DNA from 3 places in the Brevibacterium sp. LE-L genome. Region 2 is predicted to be linked to each of the others. Evidence: riboswitches for the same ligand, from Rfam matches in the RefSeq annotation. Region 2 holds a riboswitch; each other region holds the start of a gene.

Region 1 (6,673 bases), 180 kb from region 2:
TCGGGCACGGAGAACGTGGCCCTTGCCGTCGCCTTCGCCACCGCCTTCGAACTCGCCGAGGCGGAGCGGACCGAAGCCGCCGCCCGTGTCCGAGCCATCCGCGATGAGTTCATCGCCGCGATCCTGGCAGCGGTTCCGGGCGCCTTCCTCACCGGCAGTCCGGACGCACGGACACCGAACCACGCGTCGTTCTGCTTCTCGAACACCTCCGGGGAGGCCGTCCTCCTCGAACTCGAGCGCCTCGGTGTCACGGCATCGAGCGGATCGGCCTGCGCGGTCGGGTCCGATGAGGCCTCGCATGTGCTCACTGCGCTGGGCATCGAGGCCGACGTCGCGCAGACCAGCGTCCGCTTCACCTTCCCATCGACCATCACAGCGGACCAGGGTCGGGCCGCTGCCCTGGCTGTCGCAGAAGCCGCCGAGAGCCTCGCCGTCAGCTACACGTGATTGTGTCCACTCTCACACTCACCAGGCGAGACGCCCCTATCATTATCTGCTCGTCGGGGAGAAAATAGGATCACGCATTCGTACCGGGTGTGAGGGGGCCACCATGGATCTGCTGATTCTATTCATGATTGCCGTGATGTTCTCGACGATCGTGTTCTTCATCGGGCGATACGCCTGCCCGAGACATGATCGCGTCCCTCTCATGGAGGTCGACCACGTGCTCCTGTGGACCACGCTGCGCCGCGGATGGCATGCGCTCGGGTCGTTCGGACCGATCACCCATTACCCTGAGGATCCTTCGGGTTCGGCTCGCGCCTGAGTTGTCGCTCGCGCCTGCCGCTGATCGACAGGACTGTCCCTGTTGTTAGAGTGACAGGGTGACGTCCTCCTCTCCGAATCCGCGCCGGTCCCCGATGGGCGAGTTCGCTGCGCTCGTGTTCGCGGTCGTCTCGGTCCTCGTGTTCATCGGTTTCGCCGTCTGGTTCTGGGTTCAGGCTCCGGACACCGTCGCGAGCCACTTCGATTCCTCGGGACAGCCCGACGACTGGTCGTCGAAGGCGGGCACGCTGGGCTGGCTCGTGCCGATCGGCGTCGGTCTTCCCCTGCTCTTTTCGAGCCGCTGGATCTGGGAGAAGCTTCCGAGTTCCATCATCAACATCCCGTTCAAGGACTACTGGTTGAACAGCGGCGAGCACACCTACCTCTATGACTGCCTCATGCAGTTCATGCGCATCACCGGCGGCGCCCTGGCACTGCTGCTGACGTCGGTGCTTGTGATGATCATGCGCGAAGGGCGCGGGGCGACGATGCCGACGGGGATGACGTTCATTCCCACAGGCGTCTTCCTCATCATCACCGCCGCGGCTCTCATCAACCTCGTCCGCCGGCTCAGCCCGCCGAGGTGAGCCCGCCCTGCGGCAGGAAGACGGAGGCGTCCCAGTTCTGCATCGCGTGTGCCGAGGCCCAGAAGTGCAGTTCGTAGACACATGCCTGTTCGAACGCCGCCCGCATCCGTGCCGCCTCCTCGTCCGGGGCCTTCGCGAGTTCCTGTTCGAGGATGACCACGGCATGACGGGTCGATTCGTCGAACTCCGGTGAGTCATAGGTCTGCACCCAGGTCCGGTACGGGTGGTCATCGGCCATCTGACCGGCCTGCTCGACGAGCACCTTGCCCATGTGGGCGTATACCCAGAAGCACGGCAGCACTCCGGCGACGCCTTCGCCGTAGGAGCGGCTGGCGGCCGTGGCGATGAGGAACGAGACGTAGCCGAGCGCCGTCGGTGAGGCCTTGGCGCCCGCGCTGCCGCCGGTGAGTTCAGCATGTGCGGCCGCCAGTCGCGAATCGGCGAGCAGCTCTTCGTGCATGCCTTCCTCGACCGTGATCGCCTCGGCTGCCGAGCCGGCCCAGAAGCGTGACTCGTCGCGGTCGACGGTCTTTGCGGCGAGGAAGGACATCGCCTTCGCGTAGCCGTTGAGGTAGATGCCGTCCTGGATGATGTAGTTCGTGAACGCCGTGACGTCGAGGCTGCCGTCGGCGAGCTGGGCGAGGAACGGCAGGTCTTCGATCTGTTCGATGATGGGGCGGACACGGTCCCAGAGCTGAGCGGTCTGGGGTCCGGCAGAGAAATCGACGGTCATGGGAACTCCTATGTACTCGTGTGACGTGCGGTTGTGATTCGTGTTGGTCAGATGGGGTGCCCGACCGTGCGGTGAGCGGTCGGTCAGGAAGGCTGCCCGCGGACGATGTCGACCTGATGGTCGACGGGTCCGTGTGCCCCATCCGAGTCGAGGCTGACCTGCCAGCCCGCGGCCGAGCTGAGAGCCCGGGCGAGGAAATCCAGGGCATTGCTGACAGCATCGCCGAGGAGCTCGGACCCGATCTCGGGGGTGCCGGTCACGGCCGCTCCCGCGCCCCCGTTCGCCGATGCTGCGCGTTCACGGCCGAGGACGGCCACCTCGGCGGTGATTGCGGCCGAGAGGGTGCACCCGGTTCCGTGCGTGTTCGCGGTAGCCACGCGGGGGTGGGTGAACTCGCGGACCGAACCGTCCCGGGTGGCGAGGATGTCGGTGACGTCTCCGTCGCTGCCGTGCCCGCCCTTGAGGAGGACGGCGCCGGGCCCACGTTCGAGCAGGCGAAGCGCCTGGTCACGCATCTGGTCGGGGGTCTGCGCTTCGGGTTCGTCCTCGGACAGGAGCAGGGCCGCCTCGGGGAGGTTGGGAGTGATGAGGTCGGCCACGGGCAGCAGGTGGGTGCGGACCGCGTCGACGGCGTCGGACTCGAGGAGGCGATGGCCCGAGGTCGCGATCATCACCGGGTCGACGGTGTAGAAGCCGAGCAGGCCTTCGGCGGCGCGGGCGACGACGAGGTCGACGAGGGATCGGCCGCCGAGCATCCCGGACTTCGCGGCGTCGACGGGCATGTCTTCGAGCACGGAGTCGAACTGGTCGGCGACGAAGTCATCGTCGATCGGGTAGACCCGAGACACCCCGTGCGTGTTCTGGGCGAGGAGGGCGGTGATGACGCTCGTGCCCAGGGTCTTGCGCGTGGTGAAGGTCTTGAGGTCGGCGTGGATTCCGGCTCCCCCGCTGGGGTCGGTGCCGGCGATGGTCAGCGTGATCGGCGGGCGCGTGCTCATGCCTGGCCGCCGGCGGTGCTGCCTGCGCTGTCCGCGCGGCCGTCGTGATCGCGTCCCGCGAACGCCGACAGCAGGTCTTCGGCGGCGGCCTTCGGATCATCGGCCAGGCAGATCGCCGAGACCACGCAGATCCCGATCAGCCCGCGTCCGCTCAGGTCAGGAGCTCGGTCGGCGGTGATTCCGCCGATCGCCACGGCGGGGATGCCTGCCTCTGCGACCAGTTTGCCGAGGCGGTCGGGTCCGATGCCGTCGGGTGCGTCGGCCTTCGTCGTGGTGTCATAGACCGGACCGATGCCGACGAGGTCGACGACGCCGGTGTCCCGGGCGGCGGCGAATTCGGCGCTGGTGGCGGCCGAGAGACCGATGAGCGGTGCCTCACCCACGACGGCGCGCACCTCGGTGACGGTGGTGTCGGTCTGGCCGACGTGGATGTGGATGGTCTCGCCCTCGTCGATGAGGCGGCGGGCCACCTCAACGCGGTCGTTGAGGACGACGGGCACGATGCGGTCGGTGCCGCGGGTGGCGGTGTCGACGGCGGCGATGACCTGACGGGCGAGCGAATAGAACTCGCCGTCATCGATGTCTTTGTCGCGGACCTGGATGATGCCGACTCCCCCGGCGACCGCGGCCTGGACCGTCTGGGCAACGGTGCGACCGGCCGCCTCACATTGGGCGGAGTCGGTGACGAGGTAGAGGCGGGTGTCGATGCCGACGAAGCGGTCGGTGTCAGCAGCGTTGCGCAGATCGTCGGTGATGTGCGCGGATCCGGCGGTCATGCCCGCGCGCCTTCGTCCGCGGCGAGTGTGTCGAGGCTGACCCTGGCCTGTGCGAGCCGGTCGTCGTCGACGGCGTGGAGTGCGTCGAGGAAGTTCACCGAGTAGCTGCCCGGTCCTTTGGCTCCCTCGGCGGCGTCTTCGCCGGCGACCGCGAAGTGGGCGTGGGCGGCGACGACGGCTTCGAACCTCGCCGAGGCGGCCTCACCGCTCGTGGTGTGTTCCGATGCGTTCACCGCCGAGGCGTCGGCGTCGGGATCGGCGAGTCCACCGCGAGCGGCGGCGAGGTAGGCGGCGGTGACGGCTCCGAGCGAGCAGCCGGTGCCGATGACCAGCGGCATGTATTCGTGGCCGCCGGCGATGCGGGCGACATGGTCGGCGCCGTCGATGTGGGCGACGATCGCGTCCGTGGGTCCGGAGACTGCGACGATCGCCCCGGTTTCTCGGGCCAGCTTCGCGGCGGCGGGAAGGACCGCATCGACGTCATCGGTGGAGTCGACTCCGCGTCCGCCGAGGCCGACTCCGGCCAGCGCGGCGATCTCGGAGGCATTGCCGCGGATGGCGGTCGGGTGGTCGGCGGCGGCACGACGGATGCGGGAGGTGCGGAAGTCGACGGCCCCGACGCTCACCGGATCGAGGACCCAGGGCTTGCTGGCCGCGTTGGCGACGTCGATGGCGGCATCGGCGGCGAGCAGCTGGTGGTTCGAGGCGGTGCCGAAGTTGATGAGGACGCCGCTGGCGATGCCGGCGAACTGCCCGGCGTCGGCTTCGTGGTCGAGCATCGCCGGGGAGGCACCGATGGCCAGGAGCACGTTGGCGCTGAATTGCTGCACGACGGTGTTCGTGATGCATTGGATGAGTGGATTGCTTGCACGCAGTCGCGCATTGGCAGAACGCAGGTCGAAGTCAACCATGACGATCCCTTCGCTAGTATGGCCCAGATCAGGTTCGATGGGTGTTCTCTCAGCCTCGCCGAACTCCGCCTGGACTTCTCGGCCCGAGCGGAACGTCATGAGGCACCCCATGTCATTGGCTTCGACTCTATCAGCCCCGTCGGACACGAGCGACCCCTCAGCCCCGCCCCGGCACCTGCCCACGCCCATTCGTATCGGGTGCCTGTGTCAGTCAGTTCGGTGCGACCACTTCTCCTCAGGCATGCCCGGACCCTTCGAGGCGGTGACGGCGTCAGGTTTCCCACCACAGACATCGCAGCGGATCGAACTATGCACCTCACCCGAGCAGTCATCGTGCCGGTAGATGATCGGCCGCCCGGCAGGGGCTTGCCAACGATCGCCCCAGTCGGTGAACGCGATGAGCACTCCGCGCAGATCACGTCCCTTGTCGGTGAGATGGTATTCGACCCCGCCGGACCCCGAGTTCCGGGACATGATCCCCGCCTCGACGAAGCCATCGAGCCTGGTCGTGAGCACATTGGTCGCCACTCCGAGCCGTTTCTGGAAGTCGCCGAAGCGGGTGACTCCCGCGAACAGCGCATTCCTGATGATCAGCAGGCTCCACCGTTCGCCGACGATCTCGAGCGAGCGCGCAATGGAGCACACTTCGTTGTCATACGTTCTGCCCAGCATGAGAATGATTCTACCTTGATACTTGCATGATGAAAGCAGGCGTGGGATCATCACTTCATCAACTTGTTTGATGCAAGTTGGGATCGGCAGACAACGGCAAAGGAGCCTCGCCATGACCACAGCACATCCCACATCTACGCCCGACGCAATGTCATCGTCGGATTTCACCTTCACCTATGAGGTGCCGCAGTCACCGCAGGAGGTCTACGCCGCCGTGACGAATGTGCGCGGCTGGTGGTCGCAGCGCATCGACGGCGCGACCGACCGCCTCGGCGAATTCGTCTATACGGTGCCGCAGATCCACACCACTCGCGTGCAGGTCACCGAGCTCGTCCCCGGCGAACGCGTCGTCTGGAGGATCCTCGACAATCGTTTCGGAGCGGGTGAGGGCGTCGATGAATGGGCCGGGACGACCGTGCGCTTCGACATCGAGCCGGCCGGCTCCGGTGCCCGGCTGACCTTCACCCATGTGGGGCTGATCCCGATGCTGGCCTGCTATGAGGGCTGCGCACAGGGGTGGACGCGCAATGCCCACGACAGCCTTCACCGGCTCATCACCACGGGCGCGGGAGACCCGATCACTCCGGCAGTCGAAGCGAGTCTGCTCTCCGGCGCCTGACCGCCGGACCATACCCGAGGACGGACGGCTCTCGGCTAACCGCGGCCGACGTACCTCTGGCCGCGGCGGCTGAGTGCGTCGATGACGACGGCGGTGAGCAGGACGAGCGCGGTGATGATCTGCTGCGCATCGGAGTTGAAGCCGATGAGGTAGAGGCCGTTGTTGATGGCGCCGACGACCAGCGCACCGAGCACGGCCGCCCACGCGGTTCCGCGGCCGCCGAAGAGCGAGGTGCCGCCGATGACGGCTGCGGCGATCGCGTTGAGCAGGTCCTGCGTGCTCACCAGCGTCGATCCGGCGTTCGTCGTCACACCGGTTTTGACGAAGCCGAAGAGCGCCGCGAGCACGCCGGCGGCCATGAATACGCTGATGCGCACCCAGGTCACTCGGATGCCGGCACGTCGGGCCGCCTCGACCTTGCCGCCGACGGCGTAGATCGAACGGCCGTAACGGGTCTTGCGCAGCACGAGATCGATGCCGATGGCGATGACCATCATGAGGAAGAACGGCATCGCCAGGCCGAAGTCCTGGTTGACGAGGACGAGGAACCCGAACACGATCGCGGTCAGCAGCACGATGCGCACGATCACCGAGGTCCAGCTCGGAGCGTTG
Region 2 (5,531 bases):
TCGGACCACTGCCGCCAGCGTCGCCGGCTTCGGGTAGGAAGCGTCGCGCGTCATCTACCCCGCCCCGATCGTCGACTCGGAGTGGTCTTGGAGGTGGGCTGTGATCTGCATGAACGGTGGATGGTCGATAGGTGCCTGGGAGCCGACGTCCTCTACGGTTTGTGCTCCGCGGTCGGTGACCTTGTCGACTGTGAAGCCGGCCTCGGTCAGCACCGCCTCGTAGGTGCTGATGAACCAGTGCCGGTCGACAAGCTCGAGGATCCCGGTGCCGGGGATCTGCAAGCTGACCTTGCGTTCGTCTCCGTCACGGTAGCCTCTGCCGGGCTCGCCGCTGCGGAAGGTCGGGAACGGTACTCCTGTGGCCGCCGGGTTGCTATCGACGATGAAGAGTCTGCCGGTCGGTGTAAGCACTCGGGCGAGCTCGCGGGCGATCGCTCTCAGTTCCTCGCGTGTGGGCACGTTGATGAATACGAAGCAGCACACGATCGCATCGAATGTGTCATCCGGGTAGGGAACGTGGCCGCTGTCGATGGTGTGGAATCGCGCGGCCGGTTGCGGGGTCTGCGCCCGGGCGAGGGTGATCATGTCGGTGCTGATGTCGACTCCGACGACCTGTGCTGCGGCTCCGGCGTCGAGGAGGCGTCGTGAGACTTTTCCGCTGCCGCACCCATAATCGAGCACGATCCCCCCTCGGCCGCAAGCAGTTTGGAGGTCATTGACGAGCGGGGTATAAGCCAGTCGGTTTTCGACATAGTCGTCATAGGCATCGAACCCTGCTGAGACTGCCGGAGTCGTCCATGATGTCGTCACTGCTGCACCGCCCTCACACGCGCGTTTTCGATGCTGGGCCATCGGCTCACGACCAGCTCCCGGTGGAGGGGATGGAGGTCGCCGATAATCGATGGGTCGACTGGTCGTTGGTATTGGAGTTGCCGGTGGATCCAGAACAGGCGGACAATGTCGACCCACGCTTCCGGAAGATCAAGGGTCGCCAGTGCGCGGCCTGGGAGCTCGTCTGCACGGATCGACTTCTCCAGGGCGAGGACCTGGTGCACCTGGTCCAGGCTCGCCCCCGAGGGCAGCCGTGGAAGAGTGCTGGGTTCCTCCACGATCGTCTGATCATCGCCGCCGAGGAGGGTGTGCACCTTGGTGAGGTCTTTTTCGTAGATGTGGATCGAGCCGACGTTGTGGATGTACACACCCGGGGTCAGGCCCAGCATCGAGGCGAGAAATTCTTGGATGAACGTGAAGGAGAACGTGTCGTTGAGCAGTCCCATGTACGCGTCGTTGGCGCGCATGAACGCGACCATGTGCAGACGGTCCTCACGGCGCAACAGCTGGAGAGCCAGCGTGCAGGAGACGTCGATGTTGCGGCGGTAGATGTCTTCGGAGTCGTCGAAGATCTGCAGAACGGCACGCTTGCTCGCAGGGTCATCCTCGCGGAGGATGTTCACGATTCGTTCGATCGCAGTCTCGTCGCCGACGTGTCTGAGCAGTTTGGGACCATACCCGGTGCCCGGCAGGCTGAGGCCGTCGGGACTGTACCGGCTCATCGAGGGTGCGTAGGTGCGGATGAAGTCGAGGTCGTTCTTCCCTGAGAGGTACCACAGTGCTTCGGCGTAGTTGAAGATGATGTTCTGCCGACGAGACCTGGCCAAGCAGTACCGCCGGGCCGGGTTGGTCAGGCGTGCGGTGTAGCCGATGATTTCGCGTTCGTCCTGCCCGCGGGGACTGTTCTGGTATTCGAACCCGGTGTAGACCTGTCGCAGGGAATCCAGGTAGAGCGTGTGGAGGTCGGGATACTCAGGCTTCACTGACGGCTCCTGCCTGCGCGTGCTCGATCGCGGTGAGGATGCGTGGTCCGGTGGGCTGCTCGGGATCGATGGTGATCATCTGGACGTCGGCGACCGCTGAGAGGCCTCGGACGAGGAACGCGTACTCGGCTCCCTCGTCGAGGAGTAAGACGATGGGTTTGTTCCAGGCGGAGGCCCACCCGATCTCGATGTGCGTGCCCGGGGATGCCGGTGCGCCGGGGAACGCGACGAAGACGTCGCAGGCGGCGATCTCCGTGTAGTCGATGCGTGTGCATTCGCTGGGTTCCATGAACTCACGGCCCCAGTGCTCTCTGCGGTGGGCGCAGTGCACATCCCACCCCTGGGTTTCGAAGAAGTCGATGATCGAAGTGTACTTGTCGATCGCGGCGTCGCCCATCACATGGGTGTCGGCGTCGACGAGAGCTTTGAACGGGCCGGCGAGAAACATCTTTCGCGTCATCGTCACGGCTCCTTTCATGAGTCGAAGTGGTTAGCTCTACCGATCGGAACGAGGAGGGGCTGTTCTGCATCCCTACCCGCGCGGCCAGAGCTGGTGGAAGTGATGCAGGGGACCGTGACCTTGGCCGACGTCGAGGCGGTCGCTGGCAACGAGAGCGCCGTGCAGGTAGGTCTTCGCCCGTTCAACGCTTTCGGGCACGGTGTGGTCAGGCAGCAGTGCGGTGATCGCCGAGGACAAGGTGCAGCCGGTGCCGTGGTCGTTGAGGGTTTCGATCCTGGGAGAGGTGTAGGTGGAGATCCCGTCGGGGCCGGCGAGGTAGTCGACACTGACCGTCTCGTTCGTGAGATGCCCGCCTTTGAGTAGCGCCCACTGACAGCCAAGGCCACGCAGCCCGGTGGCCTGGTCCTCCATCTGCCCCAAGCGGGTGACATCTGTGGTGTCGAGGAGCACGGCGGCTTCGGGAAGGTTCGGGGTGATAATCGTGGCCAGTGGCACGAGCGTGTCTCGGATGGCTGCGACCGCATCGTCGTCCAACAGCCTGTCGCCGCTCTTGGCGACCATCACCGGATCAAGGACCACGGTCTCGGCTTCGTGGTATTGCAGGCGCTCGGCGATGACCTCGGCGATCGCGGCGTTGGCGACCATACCGATCTTTACCGCGTCGACGCGCACATCGTCGAACACTGCATCGATCTGCTCACCGACGAAAGAGGGATCAAGGGGCATGAACGAGCGCACACCGCGCGTGTTCTGTGCCACGACCGCGGTGATCGCGGCCATACCGTAGGTGCCCCTCGCTGAGAAGGCTTTGAGATCGGCGTGGATGCCCGCCCCGCCAGTGGGGTCGGTGCCTGCGATGGATAGGACGTTCTTGATCGTCATGCGTGCACTTCCTTCTGCTGCTGTGTGGCGGCGTAGCGGGCGACCTCGGCGACATCCTTGCTCAGAGTCAGGCGGGCCTCGTCGACCTCGTCGAGGGGGAACCAGCGTGCTTCGAGGGCGTCGTCGCCAGCGTGGGGTTGCCCCGAGCGCCACTGGCAGAGCACGGCGATAAGCACGTAGTGACTGTCCAACCGTCCAGTCTCGTCTCGGCTGAACGCGTCAACGGAAGTCAAAACACCGGTCGCCTGACCGATGATGCTGGTTTCTTCACCGAGTTCGCGTTCGGCGGCTTTGGTGATCGTTTCTCCGAATTCGATCTTCCCGCCCGGGAATCCCCAGAATCCTGCATCAGGAGGGTTCGCGCGACGCACCAAGAGGACATGGTCATCTTTGATGAGGACGGAAATGACCGCGACCCTCGGGCGCACCTCGACTGAGGACGTCGCGGGGCCGACAACAGAATGGGACACTGTAACCTCCTAATGGGGAGGCCAGCGAAGGAAAGAAGCCCTGCTAGACCAGTCCCTTCGCCGGCATGATCCGGATCAGGTTCTAGGGTCACCACGCTGACAACGTCCAGTGGTATCTCAGCCCCTTGACGGGACACCCCTCGGTGCAACCCGAATCTACCAGAATGCCGTCACAGATACACCCTGCGCGGATTGCCCGCTGCGGGATGCTGGTGTTGGGATCGGCTGCGCACCTATCCAGTGCTGCGACTGTGCCCGATGGAGCAAGTGCCCGTCTCACGGGTGGAGTCACTGGTCGGTGTCGGCCTTGGACGGTAGAATGGAAGGTGTCGGGCGAGCATGAAGGAGGACAGGTCATGGCGACGACGAAGGCCCTGGAACAGGCCGAGATCGACCGGCTCGAAGCGCAGGTCACTGCGAGCCAGCGGATGGCTAGCGAAGAGGAGACTGACGCCGACCGTGCCCTGGGCCGCAAGGTGCTCACTGGAGAGATGTCCGCCGATGACGCCATCGCCGTCCGGCTGGCGCAGATCGACGCGAAGCACGGCATCACCCGGTAACACGCCGCGGGCCAATGTCTCGGGCGGGGGTGGACGGTGATGCCGGATCATTACACGTATCCCGGCACCGAGGTGCTCGTCAACATCCCCGGCTACACCGACCCGGCGGCGTGGAAGGAAGCCGAGACCGCCCACGGCGCGAGATAGGTGCCCTGGATCACGAGCTGCGAGCGGCGTTGCAGCGGCGAGCACACCGCCTCGACCCCGACCCGCCGTTCGGTCCACCAGACCAGGGGCGGGGGCCACATGACCGAGGACTCGGACTATGAACACTCAACGTACCGCCACAGGCGAGCGGAACGAGAGCAGCGTGCGGGCGGCCCGGTCACGTCCGGGCGAGGAGAACGGGTCCGCAAAATGGGCGGACCCGTTGATCACGACGCAGGCCAACCTCTCAGGGCGAAACCCCTGGCACGGTGGGAGGAAATTTCCTCCCACCGTGCCAGGGGGACGCCCACGGTGCCGCCACTGTGGCGGCGCCGTACGCCTCGCGCGGGCAGGCCATGGTGGTGCCGAATCGGCACCACCATGCCATCCGCAGGTGCGAACCGTGCAGGGGCAACGGGGCCGGAAAATTTCCGGAGCCGTTCACCGGCCCCCGGCGCGGGCACGGTCCTGCAAAATTTGCGGGACCGTTGGCTTGGGCACGGGGGTGGAAAATTTTCACCCCCGTGGGCTCGAGCCGACCGTGGTGCCACCGTGGCACCACCGTCAAGAACGAGGGCAGGTCGACGGTGGTGGCAAATTGCCACAACCGTGCTGCCGGAGACGACGACAGCGGGCTGACGGTGGTGCACAATTTTCACCACCGTGACGTTCCGCTGGTGACTGCTCCGGGGGCGCCGAATCGGCACCCCCGTGCCCGACCCCGTTTTCGGGGCCTCCAAGGGCACGACAGCACTGACCATCCACATATAGTAGCTCGCTCCTGCGCGGATGGCTAGATGCAGTGATTGCTGTTTTTGAACCTCGGGTGTATGGGCGTACCTGTCGGGTATGAACAGTATCCCGACACCCCAGACCCATACGCCCACCACGACGACGAGGCCGCGCCTGGCGATCGACGACGAGGCCCTGACCGACACCGACCGGGAGACGATCCGGCAGGCCGCGAAGACCACAGCCTCCCGGTTCCCGCCCATGAGTGCCGAGCAGGCCGAGCTGATCCGCTACCAACTCCGCGGCGACGCCACCTGACCCACCCGGCATCCTGACCGTCTCGGCATCGAGCCCCACGTCCTTTAGAGTGCGCGGGGCTCGATGAGTACCCGCTCGGGCTCGAAGGCGTTCTGGCCCCGGTTCTGAGTCTGCTGGATGCGGACGTTGAACGTGGCCTTGATGATCT
Region 3 (6,673 bases), 2.0 Mb from region 2:
CACTCTCAACGGAGCGGCCCTCGAGGGAGAACCCCGCACCTCCGAGACCGCGAAGCGCTCCTTCTGGCGAGCGGACCTCGACGGCGGGATCAAGGTCGAAGTCGCCGCCGAGGCGAAGAGCGACGACAAGACTCTCGTCGTCCTCACCACCTCGAAGCTGCCGAGCCCGGACGCTCTCGAAGACTGGCGGGCCTTCGGCAAGGACTTCCTCAGCCGGCTCGCAGGCCCGTCGGCCCGGGACTGAAGCGCTTCGGCTCAGCTTCAGCCGATGATCGGATTCCAGGTCCCCAGCAGGTGCGCGGCGACGATCGCCAGTGCACAGACGGCCAGGCTGATGAGCACGACCACGAGATCCCGGATCCCGAAGTGTGAGCGCCTGCGCCATGTCCGGCCGGGACGACCGAACGCACGGCCCTCCATCGCCATCGCCAGTGTGGTGGCGCGACGAATCGAGACTACGAGCAGGACGAACACCCCGCTGAAGAGGCTGTGAGTCCTCCGCAGCAGCGAACCTCCGGCCACACCCCTGGCTCGCCGCGCCATCGACAGCACCTGCCATTCGCTGACCAGGAGTCCGAGGAGCCGCGAGGCGGCAAGCACAGAGACCACGACCACCTCGGGCAGGCGCAGATGTTGGATGAGCGCATCGGACAGGTCGCGCGGATCGATCGTCGAGGCGAGCACGATGAGCGGAATCGCCAGGGCCAGAGCCCGGAGGAAGATCGCGGCGGCCGCGGACAGCGATCCGGTGGTGAATAGGATCGGTCCGAAGTCGACGACGACGGGTCCGGTCTTCTCCGCCAGCAAGGCGGTACCCCAGGCCGCGAGCAGGGCGCCGGCAGGCAGGAACCACAGTCTCTTCGCCGCGGCCGACAGGTCGAGACCCGTGGCCGGAAGGGCAAGAAGGCAGAAGACGAAGACGACTCCGGCCGAGACCAGATCGATGCTCAGCAGAGCCCCGACCATGAGGATGAGTGCCACGCCGATCTTCGTCAGCGGGTTGCACCGAACCACGAGGGTGCTGCGCATGACGGGAATGAGCTGGCCCGGATCCGGAACGGCCGCCTCGGTGGGGGAGGAGCGCACCCGCACGAGTCGTTTACTCACCGCGATCACCGGCCCTGACCTGGACGTCGGCGGACAGAGTCGTGGCCCCACCACCGTGGTCGCCGAGATCGAGGAGATCGGCCCCGATCGCCTCGAGGAACGCCTGATCGTGACTGACCGCCACGACCGCAGATCCGTGCGCGAGAGCATCGAGGAACATCTCGACCAGTCCCGCCCACGTCAGCGCATCCTGACCGAAGGTCGGCTCGTCGACGATGAGGACTCGCGGTCGAGGTGCCATCATGGCCGCCACCGACAGGCGCCGTTTCTCTCCTCCGGACAGGCTCTGCGGGTGCGTCTGCGAGAGTTCGGCCAGACCGAGTGACACGAGCAGGTCATCCACTCGTGTCGCGATCTCGGCACTCGACCAGCCGGCCAGTCGCGGACCGAGTTCGAGTTCGCCGGCGACGCTGGAAGCGAGGAACTGATGCGCGGGTTCCTGGAAGACCATCCCGATGCGCGGGGCCAACTGAGCAGAAGGCCAGGCGAAGGGGCGGGTGCGTCTGAGTCCGTCACGCAGCTCTGCCTCGGCGTGGACCGCACCGGCGAATTCGGGAATGAGCCCGGCCATGGTCAGTGCTGTCGTCGATTTCCCGGCCCCGTTCGGGCCGACGAGGCCGAGCGCCTGCCCGGCGCGCAGACTCAGATCGAGGCCGGCGACCGCGGGCGCGCGCATCCGCGGTCGCGCAACGCTGAGTTCCTCCGTGCGCAGCAGCACCTCGCCGAGGCGGTCGTCCGCCCGGTCGGACAGGACCCGTGACCGTTCGGGCTCACCATCGGTCCGGCCGGATCCGCTCAGCGACCGGGTACGGTCATCGCGGGATCGTGAGGGATCCTCGGGCACCCAGATCCCGCAGTCGATGAGAACGCTTGAGAGATTCGGATGACCGAAGACCCGACTCGGAGCGCCCTGGGCGAGGATTCCCTGCCGGCCGAGCACGATCACCCGATCGACGTGATCGAGCCACAGCCCCACGCGGTGTTCGACGACGAGCATGGTCGCCTGAGTCTCGGCCTGCACGGCAAGGACGGCATCACGGACGCCGGGCGCGGAAGACGGATCGATATTGGCCGTCGGCTCGTCGAGGACGATGACCTCCGGCGACATCGCATGGATGCCGGCCAGAGCTAGACGCTGCTTCTGCCCGCCGGACAGCGCCGCACTCGGATGCTCGGCGGGCAGGTCGAGTCCCATGGCACGCAGAGACGAGGGAATCCGAGCCTCGATGGTCTCGGCGGGCAGACCGAGGTTCTCCATCCCGAAGGCGACATCGTCGCCGATGCGGGAGAAGATCACCTGCGAATCGGGATCCTGCAGGACCAGTCCGGTGCCGCCTCGGCGAGGATTCGGAGCCTCGCCGCCGACGAGGAGCTCACCGCTGGATTCGCCGGACTCCTCGGGCAGGACGCCGGCGATGGCATGGAGCAGAGTCGACTTGCCGGCCCCCGAGGGGCCGAGGAGGAGGACCTTCTCACCCGCGGCGATGTCGATGTCGAGGGGCCCGACAGCCGGTGTATCGCGATCGGCATGCGTCCACGAGTATCCGCGTGCCGTGATCGGCAGTGCCATCAGCGCAGGCGACCGGAGGCGAACGAGCTCAGCGCCCCGGTGGCTGCGATCGCCCGATACGCGTACCAGGCGCCGATGCCGGAGAGGACGAGGCCGGAGACGATGGCGCACACCGCGTAGATCGCCTGATAGCCGAACTGCCATTCGGCGTTGTACATGATGTTCTCGCTCACAGCCATGAACGCCGCGGCCACGACCCCTGACAGTGCGGTGATCCAGAGCGTGAACCGCCTGTAGCCGAAGGCGGCGAAGACGAGTTCGGCACCGAGGCCCTGAATGAACCCGGACAGCAGCACGGTGGCTCCGAAGTGTGAGCCGAGGACCGCCTCGACGATGGCGGCGATGAGTTCGCACAGGAGCGCGGCTCCGGGCTTGCGGATGATCGCAGCGGCCAAGGGGCCGGCGAGGACCCACAGGCCGGCGATGAGCCCGATCGAGGGCGGGAAGGCCTGGAAGGCGAGTTCGAGGACCTTCCAGCTCAGCGCCAACACCCAGAACACGAGCCCGACGGCGATGCCGAGCACGGCGGTGGTGACATAGTCCACGACCCGCCACTGCTTCGATTTCGGAGCCCTGGTGTGTGCGGTCGCCGCGGCGGAGGTGGTTTTCGGTGTGGTGGTTTTCGGCATTGTGCCTCCTCATACAAGGAGGGGTGAAGAGTCTCGACTTCCTTCGGCGGTCCTAGCCGCATCAGGTTCGAGGGTCTGCAGCTTCTTCTGCACTCTCAGCGCCCCTGACGGCGCTCCCCTGTCGTAGCCACCACTGTACAACAGGGGAGAGCGGGCTCCGGCACGGAGCTGTCCGGTCCGCGGACCCTCAGGTGCCGCTGCGCTGTCAGGTGCCGTTGCTGTCAGCTCGGGACGACCATCACCGTGCCCTCGGCATGATTGAGGACTCCGCGTGAGACGGAGCCGAGCAGGACGCTGCGGAACCGTCCTCGTCCGCGCGTGCCCATCACCGTCAGCTGCGCCCTGGCGCTGATCTCGACGAGCGTCTGCGTGGGGTCACCGACCGGCACCGAGGAGGACACCTCGAGATCCGGGAACTGCTCGGACAGCTGCGCGATCTCTTCCTCCAGTCCGGCAGCGATCTGCTTCTGCCGCCGTCCCGTGACTTCGGAGCTGAGCTCGAGCTCGGGGTACCAGTAGAGCCATTCCTCTCCCGCCGGAAGCACCGCGACGACTTCGAGTGCTGTTCGGCGCAGGGCGGCTTCGGCGGCCGCGGTGACCATGGCGACCCGGCCGGTGTCCGAACCGTCGACGGCCACGACCACCGGTCCGTCCGCCTCGGCGTTCGCGGCATGGTGGGGGACGACGATCGTCGGACAGTGAGCGTGAGCCGGCACGGCGGTGGACACCGAGCCGAGGACGCGGCCCATGAAGCCGCCTCGGCCCCGCGCGCCGAGGATGATGACCTCGGCATCGGTGCTCAGCGCGATGAGCGAGCCGGCCGCATCGCCGGGCACGGTGCGGAAGCTCTTCTCTCCGGGATGATCGCGGAGGAGTTCGACCGCCTCGGCGAGGATCTTCTCCGCTTCCTGCTTCGCTATCGCGTCCTCGGGCTCGCTGGGAATCGACGCCATGTTCGGGTAGATCATCGTCGGCAGCGGATATGCGGTCACGACGGTCAACGTGGTCTTGCGTCGTTCGGCTTCCAGCGCGCCGCAGCGGACCGCGAGACCGGCGAGTTCGGAGCCGTCGAAGCCGACGAGGACGCCGAATTCCCGGTTGAGACCGGACTCGGACGGCCGGGCATCAGCCGGACGTGTTTCGGGGGTGTGGGACTCGGGCATTGGGGACTGGGCAGACATCTCGAACCTCTCCCTCGGGGCCTGGCCAACCCAGACGCCGACGACGGCCCCGACCAGCGGTATCGTCTGCGTCGCCACCAGTCTACCAAGGTTATTCTACGGAATGTAGAAAATGGTGTCTGTGAGAACCGCAGTCTCAGACCGGGAAGCCCAGATGGGTGAGCGCGGCCTTGAGGATGAAATCCTGACCGTGGCAGAGCTCGCTGGTGATGTCGGGGCGCAGGGTCTCCTCGGGGGTCAGCCAGTCGAGACTGAGGGCATCGGCTCGTGGAGTGCACTCGCCGCGGACCTCGAGGACGAAGCACATCGAGATCGCGTGCTGCCGGGGGTCGTGGAGGAGGCCGGAGCCTTCGGTCGGGAAGTATTCGGCGATGTGGAACGGGGAGATCGACGGCGGGATGACCGGCAGCGCCATCGGGCCGAGGTCGTTCTCGGCGTGCCGCATGAGCGCGGAGCGGATCGATTCGTGGAAGCGGATGCGCCCGCCCACGACCTCGCGGCCCAGGGTTCCGTCCTCGAGGCTGCGCAGCAGCAGTCCGATGCGTTCGACGTTGCCGGCCTCGCCGACTCGCACGGGGATCGCGTTGACGTAGGGGATGGGGATCCGTCTGCGCAGGCGGGCGAACTCCGCATCGTCGAACCAGTTCTCATCGAAGTCCAATGCAGTGCGGGTCATGAGGCAATCGTCCCATATCGGGGGTCGGTGCAGAAGAGGCATCGGACCCTGTTGGTGAACCAGCGCACACATCGGGTAAAATATCTTGATGTCGAGATAAATCTCCGACCGGCAGAGATCTGCCGAGTGCCGTGACCTACAGTGGGGTCAGCACCTGACGACCAGTTCCGGTCAAGGACTATGAAGGGGTATCCATGATCAATCATGAAGTCCGCACTCATAAGAGCTCAGAGAACCTGGCTCGCGAAGATCAGCTCGCTTGGAAGATCGCCGAAGTCGCATCCGACTCGACGCCGGTCGACGCAGACGTCACCGAGATGGTCATCAACCGCATCATCGACAACGCCGCCGTGGCAGCCGCCTCGGTGCGCCGCTCCGCTCCGACGCACGCTCGTGAGCAGGCGCAGGCTCATCCGTTCAACCCGGGTGCCAACATCTTCGGTCTGCCCGTGACCGATCGCTTCTCTCCGGAATGGGCCGCTTGGGCCAATGGTGTGGCCGTGCGTGAACTCGACTTCCACGACACGTTCCTCGCTGCCGAATACTCGCACCCCGGCGACAACATCCCGGCCGTCCTCGCGGTCGCCCAGCACAAGGGCATCGGCGGCAAGGACCTCATCAACGGCATCGCCACCGGCTACGAGATCCAGGTCGACCTGGTCAAGGGCATGTGCCTGCACGAGCACAAGATCGACCACGTCGCCCACCTCGGCCCCTCCGCGGCGGCCGGCATCGGCGCGCTGCTCGGCCTGCCCACCGAGGTCACCTTCCAGGCCGTCCAGCAGGCGCTGCACGTGACCACCGCGACCCGTCAGTCGCGCAAGGGCGAGATCTCGTCCTGGAAGGCTCATGCTCCCGCCTTCGCCGGGAAGATGGCCGTCGAGGCCGTCGACCGTGCGATGCGCGGTGAAGGGGCACCGAACCCGATCTACGAAGGCGAAGACGGCTTCATCGCCTGGATCCTCTCCGGCCCCGAGGCCCGCTACACCGTCCCGCTGCCGGGCCAGGGCGAAGCGAAGCGTGCGATCCTCGACACCTACACCAAGGAGCACTCGGCCGAGTACCAGGCGCAGGCGCTCATCGACCTTGCGCGCAAGCTCGGCGGACAGATCGAGGATCTGACGAAGATCAAGCGCGTCGTCATCCACACCTCGCACCACACCCATTACGTCATCGGCACCGGCGCGAACGATCCGCAGAAGATGGATCCCAAGGCCAGCCGCGAGACCCTCGACCACTCGATCATGTACATCTTCGCCGTGGCCATGCAGGACCAGGGCTGGCACCACGAGCACTCCTACGCTCCCGAGCGCGCCGGTCGTCCCGACACCGTCGAGCTGTGGCACAAGATCGAAACCACCGAGGACCCGGAGTGGACCCGTCGCTACCACTCGACCGACCCGAACGAGAAGGCCTTCGGCGGCCGCGTGGAGATCGAGTTCGACGACGGATCGACACTGACCGACGAGATCGCCGTGGCCGATGCCCACCCATTCGGTGCGCGTCCCTT

Evidence for each region. A riboswitch is a leader RNA that binds a small molecule or an ion and turns the genes downstream of it on or off. The one in region 2 is predicted to bind thiamine pyrophosphate.
Region 1: another riboswitch for thiamine pyrophosphate. It lies ahead of thiM (hydroxyethylthiazole kinase); the one in region 2 lies ahead of ACQE2J_RS04840 (NUDIX hydrolase).
Region 3: another riboswitch for thiamine pyrophosphate. It lies ahead of ACQE2J_RS15130 (ECF transporter S component); the one in region 2 lies ahead of ACQE2J_RS04840 (NUDIX hydrolase).

The regions. Positions count from the first base shown of each region.
Region 1 covers NZ_CP189759.1:1,256,806-1,263,478, reverse strand. Annotated here, with positions in the region: gene ACQE2J_RS05670 (cysteine desulfurase family protein) at 1-447, shown strand, start outside; gene ACQE2J_RS05665 (hypothetical protein) at 551-766, shown strand; gene ACQE2J_RS05660 (DUF1648 domain-containing protein) at 825-1,352, shown strand; gene ACQE2J_RS05655 (TenA family protein) at 1,336-2,085, opposite strand; gene thiD (bifunctional hydroxymethylpyrimidine kinase/phosphomethylpyrimidine kinase) at 2,169-3,083, opposite strand; gene thiE (thiamine phosphate synthase) at 3,080-3,859, opposite strand; gene thiM (hydroxyethylthiazole kinase) at 3,856-4,770, opposite strand; TPP riboswitch at 4,758-4,890, opposite strand; gene ACQE2J_RS05635 (winged helix-turn-helix transcriptional regulator) at 4,978-5,442, opposite strand; gene ACQE2J_RS05630 (SRPBCC family protein) at 5,555-6,061, shown strand; gene ACQE2J_RS05625 (sugar ABC transporter permease) at 6,097-6,673, opposite strand, start outside.
Region 2 covers NZ_CP189759.1:1,078,062-1,083,592, forward strand. Annotated here, with positions in the region: gene ACQE2J_RS04815 (NUDIX hydrolase) at 1-54, opposite strand, end outside; gene ACQE2J_RS04820 (class I SAM-dependent methyltransferase) at 55-852, opposite strand; gene ACQE2J_RS04825 (thymidylate synthase) at 807-1,814, opposite strand; gene ACQE2J_RS04830 (nucleoside 2-deoxyribosyltransferase) at 1,804-2,274, opposite strand; gene thiD (bifunctional hydroxymethylpyrimidine kinase/phosphomethylpyrimidine kinase) at 2,347-3,156, opposite strand; gene ACQE2J_RS04840 (NUDIX hydrolase) at 3,153-3,626, opposite strand; TPP riboswitch at 3,661-3,777, opposite strand; gene ACQE2J_RS04845 (hypothetical protein) at 3,983-4,186, shown strand; gene ACQE2J_RS04850 (hypothetical protein) at 5,183-5,383, shown strand; gene ACQE2J_RS04855 (recombinase family protein) at 5,428-5,531, opposite strand, start outside.
Region 3 covers NZ_CP189759.1:3,313,203-3,319,875, reverse strand. Annotated here, with positions in the region: gene ACQE2J_RS15145 (hypothetical protein) at 1-244, shown strand, start outside; gene ACQE2J_RS15140 (energy-coupling factor transporter transmembrane component T family protein) at 262-1,107, opposite strand; gene ACQE2J_RS15135 (ABC transporter ATP-binding protein) at 1,100-2,677, opposite strand; gene ACQE2J_RS15130 (ECF transporter S component) at 2,677-3,306, opposite strand; TPP riboswitch at 3,328-3,436, opposite strand; gene ACQE2J_RS15125 (universal stress protein) at 3,528-4,487, opposite strand; gene ACQE2J_RS15120 (DUF4916 domain-containing protein) at 4,624-5,163, opposite strand; gene ACQE2J_RS15115 (MmgE/PrpD family protein) at 5,358-6,673, shown strand, end outside.